Regions from separate parts of the Pseudoalteromonas sp. SG43-6 genome, predicted to be linked through region 2. Evidence: predicted binding sites of a transcription regulator. Region 2 holds the regulator's gene; each other region holds the start of a gene.
What was found. The regulator sigma-54, encoded in region 2, starts transcription at its own class of promoters, with help from an activator protein. The targets are predictions, from matches to a motif close to GTTGGCACGNNNNTNGNNT.

Region 1 (6,712 bases), on a different contig from region 2:
GAAAATTCGATGGTCGTTCAACGGCGTTTGGTACACCGCTGGCCGATTTATATCGTAAAGAGCTTGAAGAAAGTGAACAAGCACTAGAGCCCGAAGAGCCTGAGCTGCCTTCGTTAACGATGGCTGAGCTGGAACGAATTCGTCAAGATGCCTACGAAGAAGGCTTAAAACAAGGCCACGAGCAGGGTTATATTGATGGTTTTGAAAAAGGCGTAGGTGAGGGAAAAGAAGCCGGTTATAAAGAAGGCATTGAGCTTGGTAAAACACAAGGTCAAGAAGAAGTAAAACCACTGATTGAAGAACAGCTAACGGGTCTAAAAGCATTGTTGGATAGTTTGTCAGCGCCATTAGCTAAAGTCGATGATGACGCCGAAAAGCAACTTGTACAGTTAACCGTAATGCTAACCGAAGCGTTAGTTTATCAAGAAATTAAAACCTCCCCTGAAATCATTTTGCAAAGTTTAAAGCAGTGTATCGATGCGTTAGCCAATGAGCAGCAAAGTGTGCGTATTCATTTACACCCTGAAGACATTGAACTGGTTAAAAATAGTTATGGCGAAGCTGCACTAGCTGAAAACCATTGGCAGTTAGTTGCAGAGCCGACTTTAGATCGCGGTGGTTGCCAAGTAAAAACACCACAATCATCTATTGATATGACTATAAAAACCCGCGTCAAAGAAACGTTGGATAGTTTTTTGCATAGTAGTGGTATCTAACTCCATTTTTGGTTTGCAATGAGTTCTCAACCACGCCCATTAAGTGAACGCTTACAACAGTATCAAAAACATATTCATAGTCCAACGCCTGCTGTTGCGGGAATTTTAACCCGTGTTGTAGGGTTAACATTAGAGGCGAAAGGATTACGCGCGCCAGTTGGCAGCCAATGTAAAATTGAAACCATGAATGGTTTTGTTGATGCTGAAATTGTTGGTTTTAATGACCAGACGCTTTACTTGATGCCAAATGACCATATTTCTGGTGTACTACCTGGTGCGCGAGTGATCCCACAAGTAAATGATACCGGACTGCCTGTTGGTATGTGTTTACTTGGTCGTGTTGTTGATGGCTTAGGGCGTCCGTTGGATGGGCTTGGAGCTATTAAAGCAGAGCATTACTTAAAATTTGCACAAAATTCCATTAACCCATTATCTCGACGACCAATTACGCAGCCGATGGATGTTGGCGTACGCGCTATTAATTCAGTGATAACTGTTGGCCAAGGCCAGCGCATGGGGCTATTTGCAGGCTCCGGGGTGGGTAAGTCGGTATTACTGGGTATGATGACCCGAGGCTCAGAAGCTGATGTAATAGTTGTTGGTTTAGTGGGGGAGCGTGGCCGCGAAGTAAAAGAATTTATCGAAGAAATACTCGGTGTGGAAGGGCGTAAGCGTTCTGTCGTAGTTGCTGCTCCAGCCGATGCATCGCCATTAATGCGATTGAAAGGTTGTGAAAGTGCGGTAACTATCGCAGAGTACTTTCGCGATCAAGGTTTAAATGTTTTATTGCTACTGGATTCTGTAACGCGTTATGCCATGGCGCAGCGCGAAATAGCGCTTGCGGTTGGTGAACCACCGGCGACTAAAGGTTATCCGCCTTCAGTATTTGCAAAGCTACCCGCGCTGGTGGAACGTGCTGGTAATGGCGGCGAAGGGCAAGGCTCTATCACAGCGTTTTTTACTGTACTGAGTGAAGGGGATGATATGCAAGATCCGATTGCTGATGCGGCGCGAGCCATTTTAGACGGTCATATCGTGTTATCCAGAGAGCTCGCTGACAGTGGTCATTATCCTGCTATTGATATAGAAAAATCGATTTCACGGGTGATGCCACAAGTTGTCTCAGAAGCACATATGCAACAAGCGCGAGTGTTAAAACAAGTGTATTCAATGTTCCAGCAAAATAAAGATATGATTACTTTAGGTGCTTATCAAAAAGGCACCGACCAAATGCTTGATCAGGCCATTAATATGATGCCAAGAGTGAATGCATTTTTACAACAAGGCATGAAGGATGTGATCAGCTATGACGATGGCCTACAAGGGCTTGCGCAATTATTAGGACAAGCATAATGGCAACCAATAAGCTCAGTTTATTGCTGAAAATAGAAAATGATAAAGAAGAAGCTTTACGGATAAATTATTTACAAGCGCAGCAAAACTTGCAAGGCAATCAACAAAAATTGCAAGGCTTGAATAACTTTCGCTTAGAATATACTCAGCAATTACATGTAAAAGGAAAGTCCGGTTTAAGTAGCGCCGGGTTTAGTCAATATCATGCTTTCATTGCCAAAATCGAAGAAGCCATTCGTCAACAAGCGAATACTGTCAGTACCGCTAAACAAGTTGTCTCACAACGCCAAAGTTTATGGCTTAAACAGCAGATTAAGGCTAAAGCGGTTGCTAAGTTAATAGAAAAACAGCAACTTAAAGCGAATGTGATCGCACAAAAAAATGAACAAAAAATGCTTGATGAATTTTCCGCAAATCAATTTTACCAAAGACGTCGCGTTTTATAGTCTATTGCCCAAAAAAGGGTTATTTATTAATTCAAATCAGCTTAGGCATATTATTTGCTTGTTTGATGTAATAAGTATTTATTCTGGCAAACTGCGGCGGCAAATTGCCACTTTTAATCTAGGTGAATTATGGCTATTAGTGATCTTTCAGTGTTTATCTCAACTGAGCTGGATGTTCAGTTAAATAAAAAAGACAGTGCCAAAGGTGGTGCAGCAGCAGATAAAGAAAGTACTGATAGTGACTTTTTTAGCCAATTACAAAGTGCCAACAATGCTGCGGAAACATCTACCAAGGTTAATTCAACGGGTGCTGAGCCACGTTCAGCTGAAGCCGTAATTGTTGCTGAAAAAGCACAAGAAACGTCTGTTGACAACAGTGATGAAAATGCGATGTCTGGTGATGCAATGCTTGCGCAAATAACGGCGGCTAATAACATGGACACTCGGGTAAATAATACGCCAACTGTTGAAAATTCCTCATTACTTTCAAAGTTGGGGAAATACAGCGAGGAAAAAATAGACCCTAAGCTTGTTAAAGTCACTGGAGCCCGTCCAATTGATGATGTTACGCCTATTATTGATACAGAGACTCCTGCTACTGATGATCCGATTGCACAATTAGTCGATAAACAGCTAAAACCATCGTTACTTACAGAAAAAACGCTGCTGGCAGAGGCAATTGATAAACAACTTCAGCTAAAGGGGAACACTCCGCCTGATGATGCAGTTACTCCTATTATTGATGATATTCAAGTCGCAAAAGAGACATCGCAAAATAAAGCGATGGCAATGCAGCCAACAATCCAACAAGCGGTTGCTACTACAACTGCTTTAAAAAGCGGGCAAGTTGACAATGACGCAGCTCAAATAATTGCTGCTGCAAATACAAGCCAAGGTAAACCACAAGACAGTGAAGTATTAGCTAAAGGTTCCGACGCTATGCTTGCTCAGCAAGGAAAACCTCAACAGAGCGCAGCACTAACTGCAGATGCAGCAGTTACTAACGTTACTGCTAACGCTAAACAAGCAATCAAAAGTGCCACTGAAGTAGCAATGGACGCTGAAGCGGTTAAAGGTGTTGCTTCAAGCTCTCAAACTGATGTATCAGAAAAAGCAGCTGAACAGTCAAAGCGTAATAATAGTGCTGTACTAGAGCAAATCAGCAAGGTATTACTTAACTCAACGACAACTGTGCAAAAAAATGAAAATCCACTGTTGGCGAGCTTAACACCGGAGCAGCAAAAACAGCTACAAACTCAGGTTGATGTCATTCGTCAGCAAGATCCATCACCGGCTAACATAACTGACTTAAAAAAAATGCTGGCTGAATTTGTAGCGCTTAATAGTAAAGAAGCTGCAAAACCTACCACGGCAGTTGCGACAATTAACACCGCAGAGCTAACTCAACTAAGTAAAGATATTTCGCTGTTAAGCCCTATGCAAAAACAGGCATTAAGCCAGCAATTACGAAATTTTGTGAGCAATGAGCAGCCCAAAGGGGCTTTATTAACTCAGATCAATAAGGCGATTACTGAATTAGCCCAGCCAGAGAGTACTGAAAAAAGGACTGAGTCAAAAGCTCAATTGACGGTTCAGTCAATGGCAGATAATTTAGCAAGCACTACAACTACCAATAGCAGCACCGCTAAATCAGATACAAATAAAGTATCTGCGCCACAAGATGCACTTATAAAGGCTGCAAGCAAAGAGCAAGAAGTGAAACTGGCAGTACAAGATAATGTTCTAAAAAGCGAGCAATTTGCTGAAAATATTAAAGCAGAGCAAAGCCCTGTGCGCGACAACACATTGGCACGTGTAAATCAATTGTTTGGCCAGCTCACCGGATTAACCACTGCAGTTACAACAGCCACGGCTGTAGAAGGGAGTGAGCAAAGTTATCAACAAGCTTTGGCTGATATGCAAGTAATGCATGCTCAGCAAGCGAGTCCTACATCACAGACAAGACAAATAAATATTGATCCAACTGCGTTACAAGCGTTGAATATCATGAAAAGTGATGCTGCCAAGTTACTGCAAGAACGAGTGAGTGCATTGTTAAGCATTAATAATAAAGAAGCTGAAATACGTCTTGATCCGCCAGAAATGGGCAGTATGCAAATTCGTATTCGTAGCGATGCAGAACAAGCTCACATTAACTTTGTGGTGCAAAATCAGCAAGCCAAAGAAGCCCTTGAGCAATCAATGCCGAGATTACGGGAAATGTTAGCGCAGCAGGGAATTGAACTGGGTGAAAGCAGTATCCAGCAGGGGAATAGTCAAAGTGATACTGGTGGTGACGGACAACAAAATGGTCGTGGTCAACAGGCAAATCAGCAACAAAATGAAGAGGAAACTGCATTAACTCAGCAACCAATTCGCGGCTCTGGGCAACAATCTTCATCATCAATAGATTACTATGCCTAACACCTGCTATTATATGAGGTATAAGACTATAAAAATAAATAACTTGATGGTGCGCGGTGACACTCGTAATATCGCTATTATCAAGGCATAAAGGAAAGCGGCATGGCTGAAGAAGCAAATTTAGAAATTGAAGATGGCAGTAAAAGTAAAAAAAAGCTGATTATAATTATTATTGCTGCGGTATTGGTAATTGGTGGTGCCGCTGGCTTTTTCTTGATGTCAGGCTCAGACGCTGCTCCTGAAACACTTGCAGACGAATCGGTTGCACCTGCAACTGAAACTGCAGAGGTAAGTGGCAGTGGTGCAAAGGTTGGCAGTGCTTTATATGTTGCGATGCCTCGACCTTTTATTTTTAACGTACCAGGTGCAAGTCGTGACCGTATTGTGCAAATAAAAGTGCAATTATTAGTGCGCGGTGATGTGAATGAAGAAACGGCCAAAAAGCATATTCCACTAATTGAAGGTACATTGCTTGGTGTGTTTTCAACCACCACCGCAGATGAACTGGGCACTAGCGAAGGAAAAGAAACCCTGCGAGTAGCAGCGCTTGATAAAGTACAAGCGGCGTTAATGGACGTAGAGGGAAGTAAAGTAATCGAGCGGGTGTTGTTTACCGGCTTTGTAATGCAATAAGGGGTCAGCGTGAGCGATTTATTATCCCAAGATGAAATCGATGCCCTGTTGCATGGTGTCGATGAAGTCGAAGAGGAGGATCTACAGGACGGTGATGATGGCAGCGGTAATACGCTACAATACGATTTTTCTTCACAAGATCGTATTGTTCGTGGTCGCATGCCGACTCTGGAGATTGTGAACGAACGATTTGCTCGACACATGCGAATTAGCTTGTTTAATATGATGCGCCGCACTGCTGAGGTTTCTATCAATGGCGTACAAATGATAAAGTTTGGTGAATATATCCACACTTTATTTGTTCCTACCAGTCTTAACATGGTGCGCTTTCGTCCTCTTAAAGGTACTGGATTAATCACCATGGAAGCACGGTTAGTGTTTATCTTGGTTGATAACTTTTTTGGTGGCGATGGTCGCTATCATGCGAAAATAGAAGGTCGTGAATTTACGCCTACTGAGCGCCGTATTGTACAAATGCTATTAAAAATAATCTTTGAAGATTACAAAGAAGCATGGGCGCCGGTAATGGACGTGTCTTTTGAATATCTTGATTCAGAAGTTAATCCAGCAATGGCGAATATCGTCAGCCCCACCGAAGTAGTAGTGATCAGTTCATTCCATATTGAGCTGGATGGCGGTGGCGGAGATTTCCATATCGCATTGCCGTATTCAATGCTTGAACCTATTCGTGAATTACTCGATGCTGGTGTGCAATCAGATACTGAAGATACCGATTTACGTTGGAGCAAAGCCTTACGTGATGAAATTATGGATGTTGAAGTTGAAATATCAACACAACTGCTTGAAGTTGATTTAACCTTAGCGCAAATTATGGAGCTTAAGGCTGGGGATATTATTCCTGTTGAAATGCCAGAGCACATAACGGTGTTTGTCGAAGAGCTGCCGACCTTTAGGGCGAAAATGGGTCGTTCTCGTGATAACGTTGCGCTGCAAATTAGTGAAAAAATTAGACGTCCTGAATCAGTCAAATCAGAGTTGCATGTCTTTACAAAAGGTGGCAAAAAGCTTGATTCAGATGCGGAATTAGCAGAACTAGAAGATGATCTACACCTTTCAGAAGGCGTAGATTTAGACTGGTAAGAGAATTAAAAGGTTTAATAGTATGAGTGATGACCAAGA
Region 2 (6,712 bases):
TGGTATCCGTATTTTTATCAAAGTACCGCCATAAAACAACACCAAGAAGATATAATAGCAAAACCTGATTATACTGCGGTGGCATTAAAACAAACCGCATTTGATGAACAAGGTAAAATTAGCCACAAAGTAACAGCTGCAAAAATGGAACTCTATCAACAGTTAGGGTTCACTTACTTTGAACAACCTATTTTTACACTCTATAATCAACAGCAGACGTGGCAAATTAATGCCGATGAAGCCACCTTATATGAAAATCATCAATTAATTTTAGAAGGTAATGTGGTTGCTAAAAACCTGACCAATAATGCCATGATTGAACATATAAACGCAGATAATATTCAGGTTGATATTGAACTACAAACCATGAGTTCAGAACAACCAGTTGAATTAATCGGACCAAATTTAAAAATCACTGGGCGCGGTCTCCATGCCGACTTAAAAGCCGAAGTGGTAGAACTAATTAACCATACGCGAACCATATATTATGACCAATAAATTTGCTCACTTGCTTGTTATACCAAGCTTATTCATTGCTTTTGCAAGCTTTGCTGAAAATACGACACCACCTGCAGATCAAGTCTCTATCAGTGCTGACACGCAGCTTGCCCAACTGAAAGATAATATCGGTATTTTTGAAAAAAATGTTGAAATCATTCATGGTAACCGCCGTATCAAAGCGGATCGACTTGAAGTCCATAAGCGCGAAGATTTAGGCGATAACAAACAACTACTTGTCGCAACTGGCAGTCCGGCTTACTTTGAAGAAAAACAAACTGATGGCACAGTAATGAGTGCCAGTGCTGATGAAGTCCGTTACGATGTCGCTAAGCGCTATTTAACCTTGGTTGGCAATGCACAAGTCACTCAGGCAGGTCAAAAAATCAATGCCAGAAGCATTACCTATGATATGGACCAGCAACTGATCAGTGCTGAAAAAGGCGCAAGCTCAAGCGATCGTGTGCACACCATTTTGGTACCAGTAGACAGTAAAAAAGACGAATCTAAAGGGCAGCCATGAGTACATTAAAAGCTGAATTTCTAGCAAAAAGCTATAAAGGTCGCCAAGTTGTAAAAAGCGTGGGTTTAGAAGTTAGCGCAGGCAGCATTGTTGGCTTATTGGGTCCTAATGGCGCTGGTAAAACCACCACCTTTTATATGATTGTGGGTTTAGTTCCAAGCGACAAAGGTAAAATCAGTATTGATGATAATGACATCACCTTACTGCCAATGCACAGTCGCGCACGGTTAGGGATTGGCTACCTGCCACAAGAATCATCCATCTTCCGTAAATTAACTGTTTATCAAAACCTGATGGCTATTTTAGAAACTCGTAAAGAGCTGAATAAACAAGCCAGAGAAGAAGCGCTCGACAGCTTACTTGATGAGTTTAGCATTCAACATATCCGCGACAGCCAAGGTATGGCATTATCTGGCGGTGAACGTCGTCGAGTTGAAATTGCACGCGCTTTAGCCGCAAACCCAAAATTTATCTTACTTGATGAGCCTTTTGCTGGCGTTGATCCTATTTCAGTGTTAGATATAAAGAAGATTATTGAACACCTTAAAAACCGTGGTATTGGCGTGCTTATTACCGACCACAATGTACGAGAAACCCTTGATGTTTGTGAAAAAGCCTACATAGTTTCTCATGGGGAGTTAATTGCATCAGGTACCCCTGAGCATGTACTCGCCGACCAAACAGTCCGCGATGTTTACCTGGGCGAGCAATTTAGGCTATAAAGCCACGCTCGGCTAAGTATCTGCTAGACTTAACGATGATAACAATAAAAGGATTGTTAGAGATACATGAGGCAATCACTCCAGCTGCGCATGGGCCAGCAACTTACAATGACACCACAGCTGCAACAAGCAATTCGCTTATTGCAACTCAGTACATTGGATCTCCAGCAAGAAATTCAAGAAGCGCTCGACAGCAATCCATTGTTAGAGCTAGAAGAACATGAATATTCAGACGACACGGCTGGTAAAAACGAACAAAAACAAGATAACGATGACTTAACCGTTAGCGCATCAGCAGACGACAAGCCAAGCGAATATGAACAAGAAAGTAGCGAAGCATTAAGTAAAGAGACCTTAAGTGACGAAATGGCTATGGACGTCACCTGGGACGAATACATGAGTGCTGCGCCAAATACGTCATCTGGGCCAATGCCTGAAGATGAGTCAATTTATCAAGGTGCCTCAACTGAAACCTTGCACGAATATCTAATGTGGCAATTACAACTCACACCTTTTAGTCCAACCGATGAAGCCATTGCCATTGCGATTGTTGAAGCCGTTGACGATTCAGGTATTTTAACCTTGAGCTGCGAAGACATTGCAGAGAGCTTAAATCAAGGTAATAACGAAGAAGAAATCGAACTCGACGAAGTGCAAGCAGTGTTAAAACGCATTCAGTTGTTTGACCCTGTTGGTATTGCTGCGCGCAGCCTACAAGAATGTTTATGTATTCAATTAAATCAATTTGATCCTGCAACTCCTTGGATTAGCGAGACAAAAATGATTTTAACTGATCATATCGATTTATTAGCTAGTCGTGACTATCGCACTTTGATGAAAAAGACTAAGCTTAAAGAAGATGAACTAAAAGAAGTAATGACACTGATCCACAGCCTTAACCCAAAGCCTGCGGATACCATAGTACGCGAAGAATCAGAGTATGTTATTCCTGACGTTTCGGTGAAAAAAATTAAAGGTCGCTGGGTGGTTGAACTCAATCCAGACAGCATGCCAAAAATTAGAGTGAACAGCCAATATGCGGCGATGTCACGCTCTGTAAAATCAAGCACTGACAGCCAATTTATACGCTCGCATTTGCAAGAAGCTAAATGGTTTATTAAAAGCCTAGAAAGTCGTAACGAGACGTTACTCAAAGTAACCAACTGCATTGTTAAACAGCAGCAAGGATTCTTTGAGCATGGCCCTGAGGCCATGCGCCCTATGGTACTAAACGACGTTGCCGAAATGGTTGAGATGCACGAATCAACAATTTCTCGTGTAACCACCCAAAAATACATGCATACCCCTCGTGGTATATTTGAGTTAAAATATTTTTTCTCGAGCCATGTAAGTACTGAGAACGGCGGCGAATGCTCATCGACAGCCATTCGAGCATTGATCAGAAAATTGATCAGTGCAGAAAACTCAGCGAAACCATTGAGTGATAGTAAAATTGCAGATATATTGGCAGAGCAAGGTATCAAAGTAGCTAGACGGACTATTGCAAAATACCGCGAGTCACTGGCTATTCCACCGTCAAATCAACGTAAAAGTTTGATTTAAGGCGTAAAATCACAAGAGGAAAATGCTTATGCAACTAAATTTAACTGGTCGTCATGTAGAAATTACTGATTCATTAAGAGACTATGTAAACAATAAGTTTGCCAAGCTTGAAAGGCATTTTGATCATATCAATAATGTCCATGTCATTCTTGATGTAGAAAAGCTAAGCCAAAAAGCAGAAGCCACATTACATGTCAGTGGCGCTGAATTATTTGCCTCAACTGAGCACCAAGACATGTATGCAGCCATTGACGGACTAATCGACAAACTTGACCGTCAGGTAATTAAACACAAAGAGAAGCACGCTCGACACTAACACTATGAAATTAAGCTCACTTATTTGCCAGGACTGCAGTAAAGCTGCGGTCCTTTTTAATAGCAAAAAACGGATCATTGAATTTATCAGCCAATTGGCTCATGAACAACTTCCTCAGCTATCACAACAAGAAATCCTCAACGCACTACTGTCGAGAGAAAAACTAGGTAGTACGGGTATTGGTCGTGGTATTGCTATTCCTCATGGCCGTATGAGTGGTGTTGAAAACCCGCTAGCAATAATTATAGTGAGTGAATCACCGATTGATTTTGATGCGATAGATAATCGCCCAGTTGATATATTTGTAGCTCTCATCGTGCCAGATGGTGATAGCCAACTTCATTTGAAGACGTTAGCCACAATTGCTGATAAACTCAACGACAAAGATTTTTGTAAACAACTACGTAGCGCAAAAACAGACCAAGATTTGTATCACGTAATTGCTGCGCAATCGTAGCCAAATGAAGGAGAATTTACATGGAGTTAATCATCATCAGTGGGCGTTCTGGCTCAGGTAAATCTGTTGCTCTGCGTGTAGTAGAAGATCTTGGCTATTATTGTGTAGATAATATTCCGGTAAACTTATTACCTTCATTAGTGCGCAGTGTCTCTGATAATTATGACAAAATTGCCGTCAGTATTGATGTCCGTAATTTACCGAAAGAGCAGGAAGAATTTAACGATATTCTTGAATACTTGCCTGGTTTTGCAAATCCGACGCTATTTTATTTAGACAGTGATGATCAAACCCTGATCAAACGTTTTTCTGAAACTCGCCGCTTACACCCATTATCTTTGGACTCTTTGCCACTGGATTTAGCTATCAAGCAAGAAAAAGTATTACTTGATGTATTAACTACTCGCGCTGACTTTATACTTGATACCACTGATCTGAGTGTCCACCAGCTTGCAGAGTCAATCCGTGAAAAGATTTTAGGGAAAAAAGATAAAAAACTAATCATTACCTTTGAATCATTTGGTTTTAAATATGGTATCCCAAAAGAAGCTGATTATGTTTTTGATGCACGCTTTTTACCAAACCCACATTGGGAGCCTGAGCTTAAGCCACTTACAGGCCTTGATCAGCCAGTAAAAGATTATTTAGCCAGCCATAGTATCGTACAAAAATTCACTTGGCAGATCCAAACCTTTGTACAAACTTGGTTACCGCATTTGGAGCGTAATAACCGCAGTTACTTAACAATTGCTATTGGTTGCACCGGTGGTCAACATCGCTCAGTTTATCTAGCGCAAACTATAGGTGAAAGCTTCTCGATGAGCCACAGCAATGTGAAAATTCGCCATCGTGAACAAGAATAACAACTCACGTTTACAGTAAGGAATGTTGATGCGTTTAGAAGATACATTTTTAATAAAAAACAAACTCGGTTTACATGCTCGCGCAGCCAGCGTATTAGCGCAATTAGCTGTGCAGTTTGATGCCAGCATCACACTTCATCAAGATGACAAACAAGCCGCAGGCGATAGCGTACTCGGCTTAATGCTATTAGAAAGTAGCCAAGGCAAAGAAGTTAAAGTTGTATGTGAAGGCCCGGACGCTGAACCTGCTCTTGCAGCAATTGGCGAGTTGATCGCACAACGCTTTAACGAACAAGAATAGCTCGTAGTCAGTACCACTAAATTGCGTTAAACTAAATAAAGTCGTTAATTAAACAGACCAAGCGCGTTAATTACCGACAACTGTTACCCTACCTATCAAGCGTATTAATTTTTAAGGACGCCAATGCCAGAAGCTTTTGAACAAGATTACCCACTACAACAACTAAAACAAGTGACCAAGTCACTTAACAGTGGTCAATTTGTTCAAGTAAGGCGTATGTTGGCAAAAACAGCTCCGTGTGACACCGCATTATTACTCGAGTCATCCCCACATAAAATTCGTACCTTGCTATGGCAACTGGTTGATCCAGATGTACAAGGTGACGTACTCGAAGAACTCTCAGAAGATGTTCGTTTAGGGATCATTGCCCAAATGGAGCCGAAGCACATCGCTGCGGCAACTGAGGACATGAGCCACGATGATCTAGGGGAAGTACTACGTAGCCTACCTGATACCGTCTACAAAGACGTTGTTAGTGCCATGGACAGCCAAGATCGAGAACGTGCAACTCAAGCACTCTCTTATCAAGAGCGCTCTGCTGGCGCGCTAATGAACACTGATACAGTGACCATCCGTCCAGATGTCACTATCGACGTAGTACTGCGCTACTTACGTTTACGTGGTGAGCTACCAGAAGGTACCGATGATCTTTATGTTGTTGATAAACATAACTGCTTTATAGGTGCCATGTCGTTAACGACCTTGTTGACTAACTCGCCAGATAAAATTATTCGCGACTTAATGGATGAAGATTGTGAATCTATCCTCATTTCGATGGATGAAACCGATGTAGCACAACTGTTTGAACGTCATAACTGGATATCAGCCCCAGTGGTTGATGATAATGACCATCTACTTGGCCGTATCACCATCGATGATATCGTTGACGTTATCCGTGAAGACGCCGAGCATAGCTTATTAAGCCTAGCCGGTCTTGATGATGAAGAAGATACCTTTGCTCCGGTGTTAAAAAGTTCGAAAAAGCGCTCAATTTGGCTTGGCGTTAACTTATTAACCGCGCTACTTGCTGCGATTGTGGCAAGCTTCTTTGAAAACACTTTAGCAATTTTACCTATTCTAGCGGTACTCAACGGTATAGTGCCATCCATGGGTGGTGTTGCGGGCAGCCAAACATTAACCCTCGTAATACGTGGTATTGCAGTGGGTCATATCAACCAAACTAACCAACGCTTTTTACTGATCAAAGAGCTTGCAATCGGCGCAATAAACGGGATTGTTTGGTCCATTTTAATTGCCGGTGTTGTTGCTATTTGGCAATGGGACTTTAAGCTTGGCGGCGTACTCGCCTTTGCCATGTTTATGAACTTAGTAGCCGCAGGTATCGCCGGTGCCAGTATTCCGCTGCTATTGAAAAAAATGAAAATTGACCCTGCATTAGCTGGCAGCGTAGTACTGACAACCGTAACCGATATTGTAGGGATCTTCGCCTTCCTAGGCACCGCCACATG
Region 3 (6,712 bases), on a different contig from region 2:
TGTCAAAAAACTGCCGCTTTGTGCTTGCATCCCTGTCAAACTCGCTTACAATTTAAATTATTAATAGCTTGTAGTAACTGTGGTTCGCTAAATAATGATCTTGATTTTAGACAATAATAATAATCGTGCGATTGGTTTACATGCTGCGCTTACCTTTATTGGTGAGGCAGTGCAACTGCTTGACGATGCAAGCCTTGAACAAGAATGTGAAAAATACCAAAAGCAATCATGTATGGTGATCCTCGGTGCATTGCAAAGCTTAGATCATGAAAGCGTGATCAAGCGCCATCCAACAATACCATTTCTATTAATTGGTGAAACCCTTAAACCACTGTTGAGCATTGCCAATGTAGTTGGCCTTATCTGTGAACCTTTTAACCATGATGTAACGACTCAATTACTGCATGATTGCCAACAGTATCAACGGATGTTACCAAATGAGCATAAACACGCAAAACCGCACAAAACCTTTGATGGCTTAGTTGGTGAAACTGAAGCGGTTAAAGATGTACGCTTTTTAATTGAACAAGTTGCTAAAACGGACGCTAATGTATTAATTTTAGGCGAATCAGGTACTGGTAAAGAAGTGGTTGCTCGTAATGTTCATTTACTATCAAAACGTAATACAGGGCCATTTGTACCCGTTAACTGTGGGGCGATACCTGCGGAGCTGTTAGAAAGTGAGTTATTTGGTCATGAAAAAGGCGCGTTCACTGGTGCTATTTCAGCGCGTAAAGGCCGCTTTGAACTTGCCCAAGGTGGGACGCTTTTTTTAGATGAAATTGGCGATATGCCGCTACAAATGCAAGTAAAGTTATTACGAGTGTTACAAGAGCGCAGCTATGAGCGGGTTGGTGGTACAAAACCAATTCAAGCCGATGTGCGGGTGATTGCTGCAACACACCGTGATCTTGAACAAATGATAGAGCAAGGAAGTTTCCGCGAAGATCTATATTATCGACTCAATGTTTTTCCTATCGAAAACCCATCTCTTGCAGAACGTGCTGATGATATTCCATTATTATTAAAAGAGTTAATGCGCCGTATTAATGAGCAAAGTGGTACTACCGCTAAGTTTACTGAGCGGGCAATTGATAGTTTAAAAGAGCACACATGGCCGGGGAATATTCGCGAGTTAGCGAACTTAGTTGAGCGTATGGTGATCATGTTGCCAGATAAAGTGGTTGATATTCCCGATCTACCAGCAAAATATCGTTATATTGAAGTTGATGCTTATGAACCACAATATCCCGAAGAGCTGATGGAGCGTGATGCTTTCAATGATATTTTCAGTACTGGTTTTAGTGATTACGACGATGAGCCAGAAGTTGAAGCAATTCAGCCATCAGCAGACCTTTTACCCGACGAAGGGATTGAGCTAAAAGATTATTTAGCTGAGCTGGAAATTAGCCTGATCACTCAGGCCTTAGAGCGTTATGATTATGTCGTAGCGCGTGCTGCGGAGATCTTGGGTGTACGCCGCACAACCTTAGTTGAAAAAATGAAAAAATATAACCTATCACGAGATTAACACGTGCTAAGTTGCTAATATTTTACTTCGCAATATCAGTAATTACAGAGTGTGGTCGTCGTTTACGGTGATAAGTTCATTGACGCGCTAAAGCACTACCTACCATTTCGGTGCTTGCAAATAGTTACTTAATTTTTACCACCGAGGCGCTGCGCGCTACACGGAGCTGAAGGGCTAGGACCCTAATCCCTTCCTCTTTGAACTCGGAGTTCTCTGTGGTGGATCAATCATTTAAAGGTCTTTTGCACAAAGAGAAGTGAATGAGATCAAATGAGCAGATAAAAATATATATAAATCTTTCGTGGCTGAAGCCTGCTTATATGTGGTTTAAGCATTTGTAGGAAATGGCTTCAGCCATTAATTCCTAGACGCTAGATTTAGGATCCTAGCGCCTAGTCACTTTTCTAGCTCTTAACACCGAGTATTTTTCAATAATCTCAGCTTTACGAAAACAATCATTACTGTGATCATTCACCATACCACAGGCCTGCATATGGGCGTACACTGTGGTTGGACCTAAAAACTTAAATCCCCGTTTTTTTAAATCTTTTGCAAATGCAGTTGAGGCCTCTGTGATTGCAGGGTAGTCACTAAGTTTATCTAACTCATTCACTAACGGCTTACCACCTACAAACTGCCATTGATAGTTACTGAAGCTGCCAAATTCTTGCTGAATTTCAATAAAACGTTTGGCGTTATTTATAGTTGCTACAATTTTTAAACGATTACGTATAATTGTTTCATCAAGCATTAATCGTTCAACATCGTGCTCGTTCATTTGTGCGACTTTTTCTACATCAAAATCCAAAAATGCACGACGATAGCCATCACGTTTCTTTAAAATCGTATACCAACTTAATCCTGCTTGTGCTGATTCCAGAGTAATAAATTCAAAAAGTGTTTGGTCATCATATACTGGGATCCCCCATTCATCATCGTGATAGGCAACATAGTCATCTTTACTGGTATCGAGCCAAGGGCAGCGACATAAATTTGTTGAATTCATAGTGTCTCCTTGCTTTGCTTATTTTAGTTTGTCATTTTTTTGTCGCGTTATTTATACGCTAAGTAAATGAAATTAATCAATATAATTGTTGGTACAATTTGTGCATTTAGCTAGTTAGATCCTGTAAATGAGAATGCATTATGGCCTTAGCTAATGTCTTAAAACCACAATTTATCACAGCGACCCAGTATAACCCATGTTTACTGCAAGAAGAGTACATTGGTGAGTTAAGTGAATTACGCCAGCAAGCCAGTTGGTTAAGTCATTTAGTAGATACAATGCCTGCGGGTGTTGTGGTGCTTGATGGTCGCGGTTTGATCGCTAAAGCTAATCAAATTGCAACAGACATGCTAGGGGAGCCACTCGAAGGTGAAAAGTGGTTCAGTGTGATCCAGCGCTCGTTTCGGCCCCAACAAGATGATGGCCATGAAGTATCGCTAAAAGATGGACGCTTAATTAAGTTAGAAATAACGGCATTAGCGCCAGAGCCAGGGCAATTAATCTTAATGACTGACTTAACCGAAACGCGTCGTCTACAAACACGCGTTGCACATATGCAGCGTTTAAGTGCATTGGGTAAAATGGTGGCATCTTTGGCACATCAAGTGCGAACACCACTGTCTGCTGCGATTTTGTATGCCGCTAATTTAGGTTCAAAGCGGTTACCCGAAAGCTCGCGAGGCAATTTTCATACTAAGTTAATGTCGCGTTTAAAAGATCTCGAAACCCAAGTAAACGATATGTTGTTGTTCGCAAAAAGTGGCGATCAGCAAGTTGTTGAACATGTTTCCATGCAGCAATTATTAACTGAAGTGAAAACTGGCGCTGATGCTATGGTCGCACTTAATAATAGTGAACTTCAGGTCAGTTTACCTGAGCCTGATATCGAGATAATGGGCAATAAAACTGCGCTTGCCAGTGCCATTCAAAACCTTATTCACAATAGTATTCAAGTCATTGGCAGTAATGCACTCGTTCAATTAAGTGCGCAGCGGGATGCGAGTGACCCCGAGCTAGTGTGTATTACTGTAAGTGATAATGGCCCTGGGGTCGATTTAAGCTTACTTGATAAATTATTTGAACCATTTTTTACTACCCGAAGCCAAGGCACAGGTTTAGGCTTAGCGGTAGTTAGTTCAGTCGCAAATGCACACCAAGGACGAGTTGCAGTAACGAACAATGCTCAAGGCGGAGCCTGCTTTAGTTTACTGTTACCTATTTGTACAAAGTCAACATCGGCGGAGGCAATATGAACAACACGATTTTAGTGGTTGAAGATGATGCAGGGCTTCGTGAAGCCTTGATTGATACGCTTGAAATGTCTGGAATAGATTGCGTTGCGGCTGACAGTGCCGAGCAAGCTATGGTGCTACTTAAAAAAGACAGCTTTTCGCTGGTCGTGAGCGATGTGCAAATGGGCGCGATGAGTGGTCTTGATTTACTGCGCAGCATAAATCTTAATTACCCTGATCTACCGGTTTTAATGATGACAGCGTATGCGACTATTGATGATGCTGTTGAGGCTATGCGGTTAGGGGCAATTGACTATATGGCCAAACCGTTTGCGCCCGAAGTGCTACTTAATATGGTAAGCCGCTATCTACCTGAGCCAGAAAAAGAAACTGATGGCCCGATTGTCGCCGATCCGAGTAGCATTCAGCTATTAGAACTTGCAAGTCGGGTTGCTAAATCGGATGCCAGTGTGATGGTGCTTGGTCCTAGTGGCTCAGGTAAAGAAGTACTCGCACGCTTTATCCATGATAAATCAGATCGCGCAGAGCAGCCATTCGTCGCAATAAACTGTGCTGCGATCCCTGAAAATATGCTCGAAGCTACATTATTTGGCTACGAGAAAGGCGCGTTTACTGGTGCGATTCAAGCTTGTCCGGGTAAATTTGAGCAAGCACAAGGTGGCACAATTTTACTTGATGAAATCACTGAGATGGATTTAGGCCTACAGGCTAAGTTACTACGTGTATTACAAGAACGCGAAGTTGAACGTTTAGGTGGTCGCAAAACTATTAAGCTAGATGTGCGTATTTTGGCTACCAGTAACCGTGATTTAAAAGAGGCTGTGGCTAAGCACCAGTTTAGAGAAGATTTATATTATCGGTTAAATGTATTTCCGTTGATGTGGCGTCCACTTTGTCAACGTCCAGGCGATATTGTCGTGTTGGCAAAGCATTTAATTGAACGTCATCTCAATAAAAGCAAAGAGCCTATCGCTGTACTTAGCGAACCGGCAGAGAAAAAATTATTAGCTCATACTTGGCCAGGTAATGTGCGTGAACTGGATAATGTGATCCAGCGTGCGTTGATATTACGCCACGGTGATATGATTGACGAAAGTGCTATTTTTATTGAAAATTTAACCCAGACTCCTCTAACTGCGGCTTTATCAGCAAGTTTAGTGCCGGTTAATTCAGCACCAGAAAACACTACTTCGGCGGTTACAAGTTCACCAACTAATGATGCTTATTATGATCTGCAAGCGCCAGCAATAAAAGCGACAGCAGAACGCAATCAGCTGCGTGAAGAATTACCAAGCTTGGATTCGGGAAGTTACAAAGATGAACTTAAAGATAAAGAGCATAGAATTATTTTAGAGACCCTAAATCGTTGTCAAGGCAAGCGTAAAGATGTAGCTGAAACATTAGGGATCAGCCCACGAACATTACGTTATAAATTGGCACAAATGCGTGATTTGGGGATCACCTTACCTGCTTAAGCCTCTATAATTTTTGTTTTCCTTCACTATTTAATTTACGCTCAGCCTTGCTGGGCGTAAACTTGTCAAAACTCTGACAACAAAAACACATCTCAAGCTATTGATATTAATTAATTTATTAGTTGGCATGCTTTGTGCTTTATTAAGTTATTAGTAAACTGCATCGTCAGAGACAATTATGAAAATTCAAAACAGCGCATTATTTCAAGAAATGCAATCTATGGCTCTCGAAGCTGGTCGTAGTAATCAAGTAAACAAATTACCGACGCAGGCGCAGCCTACTTCGAGCGCCCAATTTGGCGATTTGTTAAGTGATGCACTCAATACCGTGAATGGCCTTCAAGCTGATGCAAAACAAAAAGTCGTAGCGGTTGAAATGGGCGACCGAAATGTGTCATTAGCGGATGCGATGATCGCATCACAAAAATCATCGGTTGCCTTTGAAGCCACTGTACAAGTTCGTAACAAACTTGTAGAAGCCTATAAAGAAATCATGAACATGCCTGTTTAACTAGGTAGTGGAGAATTATTGTGGCGCAATCTAATCAATCAACAGATCTTGCTTTGGCCGGCGGCGGTATCGACCAAACTGATAATGACGATCAACAAGAACAAAAGTCAGGCTATTTAAGTGCATTAAACGGCGTTGATGTATTACGTCAGGTCACTTTAATTATTGCATTAGCGATTTGTTTAGCGATCGCTATTTTTGTGATTATTTGGGCACGTCAACCAGATATGCGTCCACTTGGAAAAATGCCAACGGAAGAGCTAATTCAAACGCTCGATTTTTTAGATGCACAAAAAATTGACTATCAACTTGATGGCAATGTGGTTTCTGTTCCTGAAAATGAATATCAAAATATTAAATTGTTAATGACCCGCGAAGGTATTGAGCAAGCGCCGAACTCGGGTACTGATATTATCATGCAAGATATGGGTTTTGGTGTTAGTCAGCGTTTAGAGCGTGAACGTTTAAAGCACGGTCGTGAACAACAACTTGCGCGCACGATCGAGGAACTACAAAATGTCACGCGTGCTAAAGTATTATTGGCAATCCCGAAAGAAAATGTTTTTGCTCGTCGTGAGAAAAAACCATCCGCAACAGTTGTATTAACTTTAAAACGTGGTCGTATGCTCGGTAGTGAAGAAGTGGACGCCATTGTTGATATTATTGGTTCAGCAGTGCAAGGTTTAGAGCCGTCACGAGTAACTGTAACAGACCAAAATGGCCGATTACTTAATTCAGGATCGCAAAGTGCGTTAGCTGCTCGCTCACGTAAAGAATACGATATTGAACGTAAACGTGAACAAGAATATCTAGATAAAATAGATGGTATCTTAATGCCAGTTATTGGCATGGGTAACTACACTGCACAAGTCGATTTAAGTATGGACTTTAGCGCGATTGAAGAAACTCAAAAACGCTACAACCCTGATTTACCAG

Region 1: a site for sigma-54 is predicted at 2,557-2,575, ahead of H5201_RS04065 (flagellar hook-length control protein FliK). Genes of this name have one in related genera too.
Region 3: a site for sigma-54 is predicted at 2,625-2,643, ahead of H5201_RS04105 (PAS domain-containing sensor histidine kinase). Genes of this name have one in related genera too.

What each region holds. Positions count from the first base shown of each region.
Region 1 is NZ_JACJEZ010000006.1:79,193-85,904, reverse strand. It holds gene fliH (flagellar assembly protein FliH) at 1-716, shown strand, start outside; gene fliI (flagellar protein export ATPase FliI) at 735-2,069, shown strand; gene fliJ (flagellar export protein FliJ) at 2,069-2,515, shown strand; gene H5201_RS04065 (flagellar hook-length control protein FliK) at 2,645-4,939, shown strand; gene fliL (flagellar basal body-associated protein FliL) at 5,042-5,572, shown strand; gene fliM (flagellar motor switch protein FliM) at 5,582-6,673, shown strand; gene fliN (flagellar motor switch protein FliN) at 6,696-6,712, shown strand, end outside.
Region 2 is NZ_JACJEZ010000067.1:859-7,570, reverse strand. It holds gene lptC (LPS export ABC transporter periplasmic protein LptC) at 1-498, shown strand, start outside; gene lptA (lipopolysaccharide transport periplasmic protein LptA) at 488-1,021, shown strand; gene lptB (LPS export ABC transporter ATP-binding protein) at 1,018-1,743, shown strand; gene H5201_RS20260 (RNA polymerase factor sigma-54) at 1,810-3,306, shown strand; gene hpf (ribosome hibernation promoting factor) at 3,335-3,622, shown strand; gene ptsN (PTS IIA-like nitrogen regulatory protein PtsN) at 3,627-4,079, shown strand; gene rapZ (RNase adapter RapZ) at 4,100-4,942, shown strand; gene H5201_RS20240 (HPr family phosphocarrier protein) at 4,971-5,243, shown strand; gene mgtE (magnesium transporter) at 5,367-6,712, shown strand, end outside.
Region 3 is NZ_JACJEZ010000006.1:87,844-94,555, reverse strand. It holds gene H5201_RS04115 (sigma-54 dependent transcriptional regulator) at 95-1,531, shown strand; gene H5201_RS04110 (DNA-3-methyladenine glycosylase I) at 1,917-2,537, opposite strand; gene H5201_RS04105 (PAS domain-containing sensor histidine kinase) at 2,678-3,790, shown strand; gene H5201_RS04100 (sigma-54 dependent transcriptional regulator) at 3,787-5,265, shown strand; gene fliE (flagellar hook-basal body complex protein FliE) at 5,444-5,776, shown strand; gene fliF (flagellar basal-body MS-ring/collar protein FliF) at 5,797-6,712, shown strand, end outside.